Regions from separate parts of the Citrobacter sp. LJND-P06 genome, predicted to be linked through region 1. Evidence: predicted binding sites of a transcription regulator. Region 1 holds the regulator's gene; each other region holds the start of a gene.
What was found. Region 1 encodes CRP, which controls carbon source genes, mostly activating them, when cyclic AMP is high. Its sites were predicted from a motif close to ATGTGANNNNNNTCACAT; they were not measured.
Positions count from the first base shown of each region.

Region 1 (4,499 bases):
TACTGGTTGGCGTAGTACCGATAGTCAACCTGGAGTGGATACAAAAACTGATCCGCGACACCAGCGAGCGTGGACACTCCCGCGAGGCGGTGATGGATTCGGTGGTTCGCTCTATGGATGATTACATCAACTACATCACCCCGCAGTTCTCCCGTACGCATATTAACTTTCAGCGCGTCCCCACGGTGGACACCTCGAATCCCTTCGCGGCAAAAGGCATCCCGTCATTAGACGAGAGCTTTGTCGTTATTCATTTTCGTAATCTGGAAGGGATCGATTTTCCCTGGCTGCTGGCAATGCTTCAGGGCTCGTTTATTTCACATATCAATACATTAGTCGTGCCGGGCGGCAAAATGGGACTGGCAATGGAGTTGATCATGCTGCCGCTGGTTCAGCGACTGATGGAAGGCAAAAAAATCGAGTAAGGTAAGATTTTGCCGGATGGCGGTGTTGCGTTATCCGGCCTACTCCTGTCGTAGGCCCGATAAGCGCAGCGCCATCAGGCAAGGATCATCAGGCAGCAATCACTTCGTATGAATGCGTGATATTCACTGCTTTTTCCAGCATCAACGCCACGGAACAATATTTTTCAGCAGACAGATCGACTGCGCGCGAAACGGCGGCGTCTTTGAGATCATTGCCAGTCACAATGAAATGCAGATTGATATGCGTGAACAGGCGCGGCGCCTCTTCACGACGCTCGGAAGTGAGCTTCACTTCGCAATTGGTCACGTCCTGGCGTCCCTTTTGCAGAATAGACACCACATCGATCGCACTGCACCCACCCGCAGCCATTAACACCATTTCCATCGGACTCGGTGCTTTATCACCGGAGTTACCATCCATCAAAACCTGGTGTCCGGAAGCAGACTCTCCCAGGAAGGTTAGGCCTTCAACCCATTTCACACGCGCTTGCATATTTCGTAACTCCAATGTTTCAATTTTCCTGACAGATTACGCGGACATAACAAATCTCGCAACGGAAGGCGACCTGTATCAAGCTGAAGCGAGACACCAGGAGACACACAGCGAAAGCTATGCTAAAACAGTCAGGATGCTACAGTAATACATTGACGTACTGCATGTATGCAGAGAACATCACATTACAGGCTGCAGTACATTTTTAGCAGCCCCCTTCCCTGGCAGCGGGAAGCATATTTTGGCAACCCCAGAGACAGCGTCGTTTTCTGGCTCTGGAGACAGCTTATAACAGAGGATAACCGCGCATGGTGCTTGGCAAACCGCAAACAGACCCGACTCTCGAATGGTTCTTGTCTCATTGCCACATTCATAAGTACCCGTCGAAGAGCACGCTGATTCACCAGGGTGAAAAAGCAGAAACGTTGTACTACATCGTTAAAGGCTCAGTGGCTGTGCTGATTAAAGACGAAGAAGGGAAAGAGATGATCCTTTCTTATCTGAATCAGGGCGATTTTATTGGCGAATTGGGCCTGTTTGAAGAAGGCCAGGAGCGCAGTGCATGGGTTCGTGCAAAAACGGCCTGTGAAGTCGCTGAAATCTCCTACAAAAAATTTCGCCAATTGATCCAGGTGAACCCGGATATTCTGATGCGCCTGTCTTCCCAGATGGCTCGTCGCCTGCAAGTTACGTCCGAAAAAGTCGGCAACCTTGCCTTCCTCGACGTAACCGGTCGTATCGCTCAGACTCTGCTGAACCTGGCGAAACAACCCGATGCGATGACTCACCCGGACGGCATGCAAATCAAAATCACCCGTCAGGAGATCGGTCAGATCGTTGGCTGTTCTCGCGAAACCGTTGGTCGTATTCTGAAAATGCTGGAAGATCAGAACCTGATCTCCGCGCACGGTAAGACCATCGTCGTCTACGGCACTCGTTAACCCCGTCAAAATGGCGTATTACCCTGTAATACGCCATTTTTGTTGGCACCGATGTGGCGAAGACTGATCTATCACCCTGAAATCAACTACGCACTGCGGCAAACGCTGGTGTTGTGTTTACCTGTGGCGATCGGCCTTATCATCGGCCAGTTGCATCTGGGATTGCTCTTTTCTCTCGTTCCCGCCTGCTGCAACATCGCCGGGCTTGATACCCCCCACAAACGCTTTTTCAAACGCTTAGTCATTGGTGCATCGCTGTTTGCCGGATGCAGCCTGGCAATGCAGCTCCTGCTCGCGCAAGCAATACCGCTGCCGCTGATTCTGACGGGTTTAACGCTGATTCTTGGCGTGACGGCTGAACTCAGCGCCTTACATGCCCGACTCCTGCCGGCTTCGCTGATCGCCGCCATTTTCACACTCAGCCTTGCCGGTAACATGCCCGTGTGGGAGCCGTTGCTGATCTATGCCCTGGGCACCCTGTGGTACGGGCTTTTTAACTGGTTTTGGTTTTGGCTCTGGCGTGAACAACCGCTGCGCGAGTCGCTCAGTTTGTTGTACCGCGAATTGGCCGACTACTGCGAAGCCAAATACAGTCTGCTCACCCAGCATGCGGATCCTGAAAAAGCGCTGCCGCCTTTGTTGGTACGCCAACAGAAAGCGGTGGATCTCATCACCCAGTGTTACCAGCAAATGCACATGCTGTCGGCGCATCACAACAATGAATACAAACGTCTGCTGCGGGCCTTCCAGGAAGCGCTGGACCTACAGGAACATATCTCCGTCAGTCTGCATCAGCCGGAAGAGGTGCAAAAGCTGGTCGAACGCAGCCATGCGGAACAGGTGATTCGCTGGAACGCTCAAACGGTCGCCGCACGTTTACGCATCCTGGCGGATGATATTCTGTATCACCGCCTGCCAACTCGCTTTACCATGGAAAAACAGATTGGTGCGCTGGAGAAAATCGCTAACCAGCATCCCGATAACCCGGTCGGTCAGTTCTGTTACTGGCACTTTAGCCGCATTGCCCGCGTATTGCGGACCCAACGCCCGCTCTACGCCCGCGACCTGATGGCGGATAAACAGCGCCGACTCCCGCTGATCCCGGCGTTAAAAAACTATCTGTCCTTCAAGTCGCCCGCGCTGCGAAATGCCGGGCGTATTAGCGTCATGCTGAGTATCGCCAGTCTGATGGGCAGCGCGTTACATCTGCCGAAACCGTACTGGATCCTGATGACGGTGCTGTTTGTGACGCAAAACGGCTACGGCGCGACGCGGGTTCGCATATTACACCGTTCGGTAGGTACGCTGGTCGGGCTGGTGATTGCGGGCGTGACGCTACACTTCCATATTCCCGAAGGCTTCACGCTAGCGGGCATGCTGGTCATTACACTGGTGAGCTATCTGATCATTCGTAAAAATTACGGTTGGGCAACGGTCGGGTTTACGGTCACTGCGGTGTATACCCTGCAATTGCTGACGTTAAACGGTGAGCAGTACATTGTGCCGCGGTTTATTGATACGGTGATTGGCTGCCTGATCGCGTTTGGCGGAACGGTCTGGCTCTGGCCGCAGTGGCAGAGCGGTCTGTTACGCAAAAACGCCCACGACGCGCTGGAAGCCGATCAAGACGCTATACGCCTGATCCTCAGCGACAATCCACAGGCAACACCGCTTGCGTATCAGCGTATGCGTGTCAATCAGGCGCACAACACGCTGTACAACTCGCTGAATCAGGCCATGCAGGAACCCGGCTTTAACGCGCACTATCTGGCCGATATGAAACTGTGGGTGACGCACAGCCAGTTTATTGTCGAGCACATCAACGCCATGACCACGCTGGCGCGGGAACATACGATGCTGACGCCAGACCTTGCGCAACGCTATCTGGAATCGTGCGAAATTGCGCTCCAGCGCTGCCAGCAGCGTCTGGAGTATGACGGGCCGGGCAGTTCTGGCGATGTGAATATCCTGGAAGCGCCAGAGATGCTCTCCCATGGGTCATTAAGTACCCTGGAACAGCACCTGCAGCGCATACTGGGCCACCTGAAAACCATGCACACCATTTCGTCGGTCGCCTGGCGTCAACGGCCTCACCACGGGATCTGGCTCAGCCGTCAGTTACGGGATATTAAGCGTTAACGACTTTCGCGACGGCCTGAGCGAAACGCTGCATTCCCTCATCGATATCCGCCTCTTCCACCACCAGCGAGGGGGCGAAGCGCATCACATCCGGGCCGGCATTCAGCACCATCACGCCTTCATTCGCGCCCGCATAAAGAAACTCGCGCGCTCGTCCCTGATATTGCGGCTTCAACTCTGCCCCAATCAACAGTCCCATCCCGCGAATGTCGCTGAAGACGTCGTACTGCTCGTCAATTTTCTGCAAATGCTGAACAAATTTCTGCCGTTTTGTCTGAATGCCGTCCAGCACGTCTGGCGTGTTAATAATATCGAACGCCGCGCCAGCAACCGCGCAGGCCAGCGGGTTGCCACCGTAGGTAGAACCGTGGGAACCGACGTGAAACGCACTGGCAATCTCCTGCGTGGTCAGCATGGCGCTCACCGGGAACCCGCCGCCAAGCGCCTTGGCGCTGGTCAGAATATCCGGCGTCACGCCATAGTGCATATACGCAAACAGGG
Region 1 is NZ_CP187317.1:363,225-367,723, reverse strand. It holds gene ACO7SM_RS01655 (phosphoribulokinase) at 1-425, shown strand, start outside; gene ACO7SM_RS01650 (OsmC family protein) at 514-918, opposite strand; gene crp (cAMP-activated global transcriptional regulator CRP) at 1,227-1,859, shown strand; gene ACO7SM_RS01640 (YccS/YhfK family putative transporter) at 1,911-3,998, shown strand; gene argD (bifunctional acetylornithine/succinyldiaminopimelate transaminase) at 3,988-4,499, opposite strand, start outside.

Region 2 (4,499 bases), 1.1 Mb from region 1:
AGCTCATGTTTGATGCGCTTCAATTCTGCCACATCAAAACACTGCAAATACACATTATCTTTTTTACCGGTGTAACCGTACTTTTTCAGCACTTCCAGCGTCTTCGCCGCGATGTCCTTCCCTTCCTGGTGATGGAACCACGGTGCTTTCATTTCCGGATAAATACCGATGTTCTTACCGGTTGAGTGATTCAGGCCCTGAACGAACTCGATCTCTTCTTCAAAGGTATGAACACGGAAATCAGATTTACCCATCGGGAAACGCCCTGGATACGTCTGCACTTTCTTACCGTTTTCAATGTCGAAGCCTTCGGTAAATTTCAGCGACTTAATTTCATCCAGCGTGAAGTCGATGGCGTAGTAACGACCGTCTTTACGCGCACGGTCTGGAAAACGTTCGGCAACATCGGTGACCCGGTCAAGATAATGGTCATGGAGGACGACTAAACGGTCGTCTTTGGTCATCACCAGATCTTGTTCCAGATAATCTGCGCCTTGCGCATACGCCATCGCTTTAGCTGGCAGCGTATGCTCAGGCAGATAGCCACTGGCGCCGCGATGCGCGATCACAATTTTGTCGCTGCTGTCGGCCGCAATAGCACTGCTTCCCATCACCATTCCGGCCATCATCAGCGCCATGCTCAGGTTCTTTAGCGTCGTTTTCATTTGATTAACTCCCGCTGCGTTTCAGCGTCAGCTCTTCGTGATGACGTTTTTCGCCAATCATCACCACCACGAGAAGAATAACCGCCAGCACGCTGCCGCCGATCATCACCATGAAGCCACCGTCCCAGCCGAAGAAGTCAACGGTGTAACCCACAATGGCGCTCGCCGCCACGGAGCCACCCAGATAACCGAACAGGCCGGTAAAGCCCGCCGCTGTACCTGCCGCTTTTTTCGGTGCCAGTTCCAGGGCGTGCAAACCAATCAGCATGACCGGGCCATAGATAAGGAAGCCGATTACGATCATACATGCCATATCCACACCTGGATTACCCGCCGGGTTCATCCAGTAGACGATAGTGGCGATAGTCACCAGCGTCATAAAGAATACGCCGGTTGCCCCACGGTTACCCCGGAAGACTTTATCCGACATCCAGCCACACAGCAGCGTGCCCGGAATACCGGCATATTCATAAAGGAAATAAGCCCAGGAAGATTTATCCAGCGCGAAATGTTTCACTTCTTTCAGATAGGTCGGCGACCAGTCGAGGATGCCGTAGCGCAGCAGATATACAAACACGTTAGCAATCGCGATGTACCACAACAGTTTGTTCGGCAACACGTACTGCATAAAGATTTGCTTCGCCGTCAGCTCTTCTTCTGCATTTTCGTTGTAATCGTCCGGGTAGTCGTTTTTGTACTCTTCGATAGGCGGTAAGCCACAGGATTGCGGGGTATCGCGCATCATGGCAAAGGCAAAGATGGCGATAACAATCGCACCGAACGCCGGCATGTAAAGCGCCGCTTTCCAGTCGTTAAACCAGGCCATCCCCAGCAGGAACAGCAGCGGTGGAATACCGCCGCCCACGTTATGCGCGCAGTTCCAGACGGAAACAATACCGCCACGCTCTTTCTGTGACCACCAGTGCACCATCGTGCGGCCACACGGCGGCCATCCCATCCCCTGGAACCAACCACAGAGGAATAACAGAACGAACATAATGGCGATACTGGACGTTGCCCACGGTACAAAGCCCATGAACAACATCACTGCCGCCGCCAGAATCAGGCCCGCAGGCAGGAACACGCGCGGATTCGAACGGTCAGAAACTGACCCCATGATGAACTTTGAAAAACCATAAGCGATAGAGATCCCGGACAACGCAAAACCAAGATCGCCACGGGAAAAGCCCTGCTCGACCAGATACGGCATCGCCAGAGCAAAGTTTTTACGTACCAGATAGTACGCAGCGTAGCCAAAGAAAATCCCCAAAAATATTTGCCAGCGCAATCGACGATACGTCGGGTCGATCTCCGCCGCTGGCAAACGCGCACTGTGCGACGCGGGTTTAAAAATACTTAACATATATAGCCTCCGTGGCCGTGTTTAGTTTGAGATAGACACCGCAGTTCGTTCAAACAGCCCCTCTGCTCCCAGTGTGGCCGCGATGTTAAGGAAAGATACATGGCGTTAATGTGAATTACAGCACATATTGTTACGGAATTATGACAAATGTTCAAAAAGGCGCACGGAATCACGTTTCATTTTCGAATAATGCGCGATTATGCGCGAAATCAAACAAACCATGATTTTTATGTGGCTAAATGATAAAAAAACGAACAATGAGGAAAAACAATGAAAACGCGCGACTCGCAATCAAGTGACGTGATTATCATTGGCGGAGGAGCCACAGGTGCAGGGATCGCCCGCGACTGTGCGCTGCGCGGATTGCGCGTTATTCTGGTAGAGCGCCATGACATCGCCACCGGTGCAACAGGCCGTAACCACGGATTGCTGCACAGCGGCGCGCGTTACGCGGTGACGGACGCCGAATCCGCACGCGAGTGTATTAGCGAAAATCAGATCCTGAAAAGGATTGCTCGCCATTGCGTAGAGCCAACTGACGGCCTTTTTATTACCCTGCCCGAAGATGAATTATCCTTTCAGGCCACCTTTATTCGCGCCTGTGAAGAGGCCGGTATCCGCGCTGAGGCGATCGATCCCCAACAGGCGCGAATCATTGAACCGGCGGTAAACCCTGCGCTGATCGGTGCCGTCAAAGTGCCGGATGGCACGGTTGATCCTTTCCGTTTAACCGCCGCCAACATGCTGGATGCGAAAGAGCATGGCGCAACCATTTTGACGGCACACGAAGTGACCGGGTTAATTCGCGAAGGGGCAACGGTATGTGGCGTCAACGTGCGCAACCATCTGACAGGCGAAACCCAGTCTCTGCACGCGCCGGTTGTGGTAAACGCCGCCGGCATTTGGGGTCAGCGCATCGCCGAGTATGCCGACCTCAGTATCCGCATGTTCCCGGCGAAAGGCTCACTGCTGATCATGGATCACCGTATTAACCAGCATGTGATCAACCGCTGCCGTAAACCGTCCGATGCCGATATTCTGGTTCCTGGCGATACCATTTCGCTTATTGGTACGACCTCGACGCATATCGATTACAACGAGATAGACAGCAACCGCGTGACCGCCGAAGAAGTTGATATCCTATTGCGCGAAGGTGAGAAGCTGGCGCCGATAATGGCGAAAACGCGCATTTTACGCGCATACTCCGGTGTGCGTCCGCTGGTCGCCAGTGATGATGATCCGAGCGGGCGTAACGTCAGCCGTGGCATCGTGCTGTTTGACCACGCCGAACGTGATGGACTGGATGGCTTTATCACCATTACCGGCGGGAAGCTGATGACCTACCGCCTGATGGCGGAGTGGGCAACCGACGCCGTTTGCCGCAAACTGGGCAACAGCCAGCCCTGCGTCACGGCGCAAACAGCGCTGCCTGGCTCGCAGGAACCCACTGAAAATACGCTACGCCGCATTATTTCCCTGCCCGCACCGTTGCGCGGTTCTGCCGTCTATCGCCACGGTGATCGTACGCCAGCATGGCTCAGCGAAGGCCGTCAGCATCGTAGTCTGGTCTGTGAATGCGAAGCGGTCACTGCCGGTGAGGTTCAGTACGCGGTTGAAAATTTAACCGTCAACAGTCTGCTGGATTTACGTCGCCGTACCCGCGTCGGGATGGGAACCTGTCAGGGGGAACTGTGCGCCTGTCGTGCCGCCGGTTTGCTACAACGTTTTAATGTCACCACCGCCGCGCAATCCATCACCCAGCTTTCTGAATTCCTCAATGAACGCTGGAAAGGGGTACAACCTATTGCCTGGGGTGATGCGCTGCGCGAAAGTGAATTTACCCGCTGGGTTTATCAGGGATTATGCGGCCTGGAGAAGGAGCAGCAGAATGAAATTTGATACGGTTATTATGGGCGGTGGTCTCGCCGGATTACTGTGCGGCCTGCAACTGCAAAAAAGCGGACTCCGCTGCGCTATCGTCACCCGTGGTCAAAGCGCGCTGCATTTTTCCTCCGGTTCGTTGGATCTCCTGAGCACGTTGCCGGACGGCCAGCCCGTCACCGATATCAAGACGGGTCTGGAATTATTGCAGGCGCAAGCGCCAGCTCACCCCTACTCCACCATCGGCTCGCAACATGTGCTGACTCTGGCACAACAAGCGCAGGATTTGCTGGAGGCGTGCGGCGCCCGTTTACACGGCGATGTTTCGCAAGCGCATCAGCGTGTCACACCGCTGGGCACCTTGCGCACAACCTGGCTCAGTTCACCAGAAGTGCCTGTATGGCCTCTTGCCGCCCAACGCATTCGTGTGGTGGGGGTAAGCGGCTTGCTGGATTTTCAGGCGCACCTTGCGGCAGCCTCTTTGCGCCAACTCGGTCTGGAGGTAGAAACCGCAGAAATTGAACTCCCCGAACTGGATGTCCTGCGCGATAACCCGACCGAATTTCGCGCGGTGAATATCGCCCGTTTGC
Region 2 is NZ_CP187317.1:1,473,774-1,478,272, reverse strand. It holds gene glpQ (glycerophosphodiester phosphodiesterase) at 1-665, opposite strand, end outside; gene glpT (glycerol-3-phosphate transporter) at 670-2,028, opposite strand; gene glpA (anaerobic glycerol-3-phosphate dehydrogenase subunit A) at 2,299-3,927, shown strand; gene glpB (glycerol-3-phosphate dehydrogenase subunit GlpB) at 3,917-4,499, shown strand, end outside.
Region 2: a site for CRP is predicted at 2,137-2,154, ahead of glpT (glycerol-3-phosphate transporter). Genes of this name have one in related genera too.

Region 3 (4,499 bases), 490 kb from region 1:
GGTAGTGCCTGCTGATATCCGTTGTATGTTGCAAATTTTGCTCAATACGTTGTCCCAGTCTGCGGCGGTGGTCGGCGAGTGGTGTAGAAAGCTGCCATGGCCAGAGTGCCGCAAGATAACCCACCAGATAATCATCGCCGTCTGGCGTCAGCCCCTTGCCATAACCAATCAGCTTTGGAATCTGGCGCTCAAGCTGTTCTGGCGATTCCTGCAACTGTCGTCCGTGGTAACTCATCTCTCGTCCACGCCAGCGCAATGCGCTTTCAACCTGATGTTCCAGGCAGAAAAGCAGAAGCTGCGAGGCTAGCGTCGGAAAATGGCGCTGCGCGTTAGGGAATACATCCGGCGTCAACGAGTTTCCCGTTATCTGCGGTTGCCATATTGTCGCGGTGCGCATCTCCACGCTGAAACGGCTGGTTTGCAATCGACCGTGAGTCAAACGAAGTGGTTCAGCGACGGTGGTCGCTTGTCGCCAGTCCCAGCGCGTAGGCAGCGCGACGCGTAGCGCATCGGGCAGGTTTTGATACGTCTGCGCGCATAACACCGTGATGAGAGAACCCTCTTCTGCACGCAGGTTAATCGCGCGTGCAAACACGCTATGTACGCGTAAAACCTGCGAGCCACTCAGAGGGAAGAGATACCCTGCTGAGTGTGCGAAGAGCGCTACCTGCTCCATCTGCGTTACCCTTTCAGTCCTGTAATGATGGCGTTTGCATCGCTAACCCAACCAAAAATCGCCCCCTGCGCTTTGATCATCTCCAGCGCGTATTTCTGGAATTCCGGGAAATAGGAGCCCACGCAATCTTGCGGAATAATGCACTCATAACCGCGATCGTTTGCTTCACGAACGGTGGTGTTGACACAGACTTCAGTGGTGACACCACAAACAATCAGCGTTTTGATGCCGTGGTTTTGCAGAATCAGGTGCAGGTCGGTTTGATAAAATGCGCCCTTACCCGGTTTATCAATCACCGGTTCGCCTGCGACAGGATACAGTTCAGGGATGATGTCGTGACCGGCTTCGCCTCTGACCAGAATGCGTCCCATCGGTCCCGGCTCGCCAATAAAGGTTTTTCCACCACGTGTGAGCTTGGCTTTTGGGCAATCGCTGAGGTCGGCACGATGACCTTCGCGAGTGTGGATAACCAGTAATCCTTTTTCGCGAGCCGCGGACAGCACCGCTTTACAAGGGGCAATTGCGCTTCGAACCAGCGACACATCGTTACCCAACGCTTCGCCAAATCCACCGGCTTCAACAAAATCACGCTGCATATCGATCATCACCAGCGCGGTCGTTTGGGGATCAAAAGGTAAAGCAAAAGGTAGGGCGTGGAATTCGTGCTGCGTCATGGTTAATCTCCTGTTTGCAAATGAAACAATCCGTTTGTTCTGATCGTGAGTATTCAGGAGAAAAACGGTGTTAGACAGGAAAAAAGTTTGGTGCACAGCAACGAAAATTTTGTATTCAGCCAGAGCGCGGGAGACGAATGTGAAGAGGGTCATAACAACGCGTGCAGCAACAAAATAATTGATGCTGTACGCGTTTGAGCTTAAAAAAATTGTTGCAATAGTGTGAGCTAACCCACCTGTTTTCGGTGGTTACTTTTTACTTCCGTACTGCGCAAACCACGCCAGCATTCTCTGCCAGCCGTCTTTCGCGGATTCTTCGTGATAGCTCGGGCGATAATCCGCATTAAACGCATGTCCCGCATCCGGGTAGACGACAATCTCCGCGTTGGCATTGGCGGCACGGAGTGCATGACGCATGGTTTCCACGGAATCAACGGGAATGCTGGGGTCTTGTCCGCCGTACAGCCCCAGAACCGGGGCATTCAGATCGGTTGTGATATCCACGGGCTGTTTCGGGGAGTTCAGCGTTTTGTCGCCCACCAGTTTGCCGTACCACGCCACGGCTGCTTTTAACTGTGGGTTATGCGCGGCATACAGCCAGGTAATGCGACCACCCCAACAGAAACCGGTGATCATCAGGCGATGGACATCACCACCGTTGCGGGAAGCCCAACTGGCGACATGATCCAGATCCGCCAGCACTTGCGAATCAGGAACTTTAGCCACCAGACCACTCAATAGCGTGGGGATATCGGCAAAATCGTTGGGATCGCCTTCGCGGAAATAGAGTTCTGGCGCGATAGCCAGAAACCCTTCCAGCGCCAGGCGGCGGCAAACGTCGCGAATATGTTCATGCATGCCAAAAATTTCTTGTACCACGATGACAATCGGCAGTGCGCCTTCGCTGTTTTTAGGGCGCGCGTGGTATGCCGGCATATCATCGCCCTGAGAGGGAATCGACGTCAGTCCAGCGATGATGGCGTCATCCGTCGTATGAACAATGGTAGAGGCAAGAGGTGAAGCTGCAGGTGCAAAACCCGGTTGTTGTGTCTTTGTCATGGTATTCTCCGTACCCTTAAGAAAATTAGCGCAATGTTAAATATAGACAGCATGCAACAAATCACATTGCCTGAAACGGTCTATCTTTTGTGCAACGGAGAGTGATACTGATAGGTTTATGTGATGTAGATCGCTATTTTGTGGAAATCCAATGCAATTTATTTACATCATGGTGATGAGTGTCACGAAATTGTTTTGAGTCCTTCGGTAGAGTGTCTTTTTGCTTCTTCTGACAAAACCAATTCACAGAGGAGTTGTATATGTCCAAGTCTGATGTTTTTCATCTCGGCCTCACTAAAAACGATTTACAAGGGGCTACGCTTGCCATCGTCCCTGGCGATCCGGAGCGTGTGGAAAAGATCGCCGCGCTGATGGATAAGCCGGTTAAGCTGGCATCCCATCGCGAGTTCACTACGTGGCGTGCTGAGCTGGATGGTAAAGCAGTGATTGTTTGCTCTACCGGTATTGGCGGCCCGTCTACCTCTATTGCTGTGGAAGAGCTGGCACAGTTGGGCATTCGTACTTTCCTGCGTATTGGTACTACTGGCGCGATCCAACCGCACATTAACGTTGGCGACGTACTGGTCACTACCGCTTCTGTTCGTCTGGACGGTGCGAGCCTGCATTTTGCGCCGATGGAATTCCCGGCCGTGGCAGATTTTGCCTGTACCACCGCGCTGGTTGAAGCGGCGAAATCCATTGGTGCGACGACGCACATTGGTGTGACGGCGTCTTCTGATACCTTCTATCCAGGCCAGGAACGTTACGATACCTTCTCTGGTCGTGTAGTGAGCCGTTTCAAAGGCTCCATGGAAGAGTGGCAGTCGATGGGTGTCATGAACTATGAAATGGAATCCGCAACGCTGCTGACCATGTGTGCAAGCCAGGGTCTGCGTGCCGGTATGGTGGCGGGCGTTATCGTCAACCGTACCCAGCAAGAGATTCCCAATGCAGAAACGATGAAGCAAACAGAAAGCCACGCAGTGAAAATTGTGGTGGAAGCGGCGCGTCGTCTGCTGTAATTCTCTCTTCTCTTGTCAAAGGCCGACGCGTTCGGCCTTTTTCGTGTCAACACCCTCACCGGAAAACGCAGGACACGGCGAAATGCACGGCATCCTGCTCTGAACGTACGCAATAACTGAGGCGAAAGACGCGCTATTTTTTTAGCTGTAGCGCCAGAGCCAGTACTCCCGGGCCATTCATCCGACCATAATCCACCATAGGAATGGCTTCGACAGGTACGCTTCCTGCAGTCACTGTTTCTACGCGGGACTTCAGATAGCTCACCTGGGGGCCTAACAAAATAACATCCGCTTTTTTCCATTCTTCGTTAAGTTTGGCATCAGGAATCGCCCAAATATTGGCCTCTATCCCCTGTTGTTTAGCCGCGTCGACCATTTTATTCATCAACATGCTGGTGGACATACCGGCGTTGCAGACAAGCATAATATTAATCATGTGATTACCCTCAGGATGATGTTGCCTGCGCCAGAGCGACACGCTCGGCAAATTTCAGGAAAGGAAGATAGATACCAACGGTAATGGCGATTATCAGTATCTGGAGAACGGAGGCTCTCCAGTCTCCGCCGGTCGCCAGGAAGCCAGAAATAATCGGCGGCGTAGTCCAGGGAATTTGTACCGTGACGTGGTTAATCCAGCCCCAGGCTGTGGCGTAATAGGCAATAGTCAGGCCAATCACCGGGGAGAGAACAAAAGGAATAATCAGCGCGGGGTTGAACACAATCGGGAGACCAAAAATGATGGGTTCGCTGATATTGAACACGCACGGCGCCGTAGACAGTTTGGCGATATCCCGGTAATCGGTTTTGCGGCTAAAGAGGTAAATCGCAATCAGCAGAGCAATCGTATTACCGGAGCCGCCCATCACCCCGAATGTGTCTTTAAATGCCATACAGATAATATTCGGAATGTCCTGGTGCTGGGCAAAGGCAAGGGTATTTTCCTGCATATTATTAAGCAGAAAAGGGTCCAGCAGCGCACCTGAAATTACCCCCTGATGGATGCCCACGGAAAAGAACAAATTGGCGATAGTCGTTATCAACAAGAATCCAGGCAGACTGGTCGTGACG
Region 3 is NZ_CP187317.1:4,536,826-4,541,324, reverse strand. It holds gene ACO7SM_RS21370 (oxamate carbamoyltransferase subunit AllH family protein) at 1-676, opposite strand, end outside; gene ACO7SM_RS21365 (cysteine hydrolase family protein) at 682-1,350, opposite strand; gene ACO7SM_RS21360 (dienelactone hydrolase family protein) at 1,600-2,409, opposite strand; gene udp (uridine phosphorylase) at 2,670-3,431, shown strand; gene ACO7SM_RS21350 (PTS sugar transporter subunit IIB) at 3,565-3,867, opposite strand; gene ACO7SM_RS21345 (PTS sugar transporter subunit IIC) at 3,878-4,499, opposite strand, start outside.
Region 3: a site for CRP is predicted at 2,528-2,545, ahead of udp (uridine phosphorylase). Genes of this name have one in related genera too.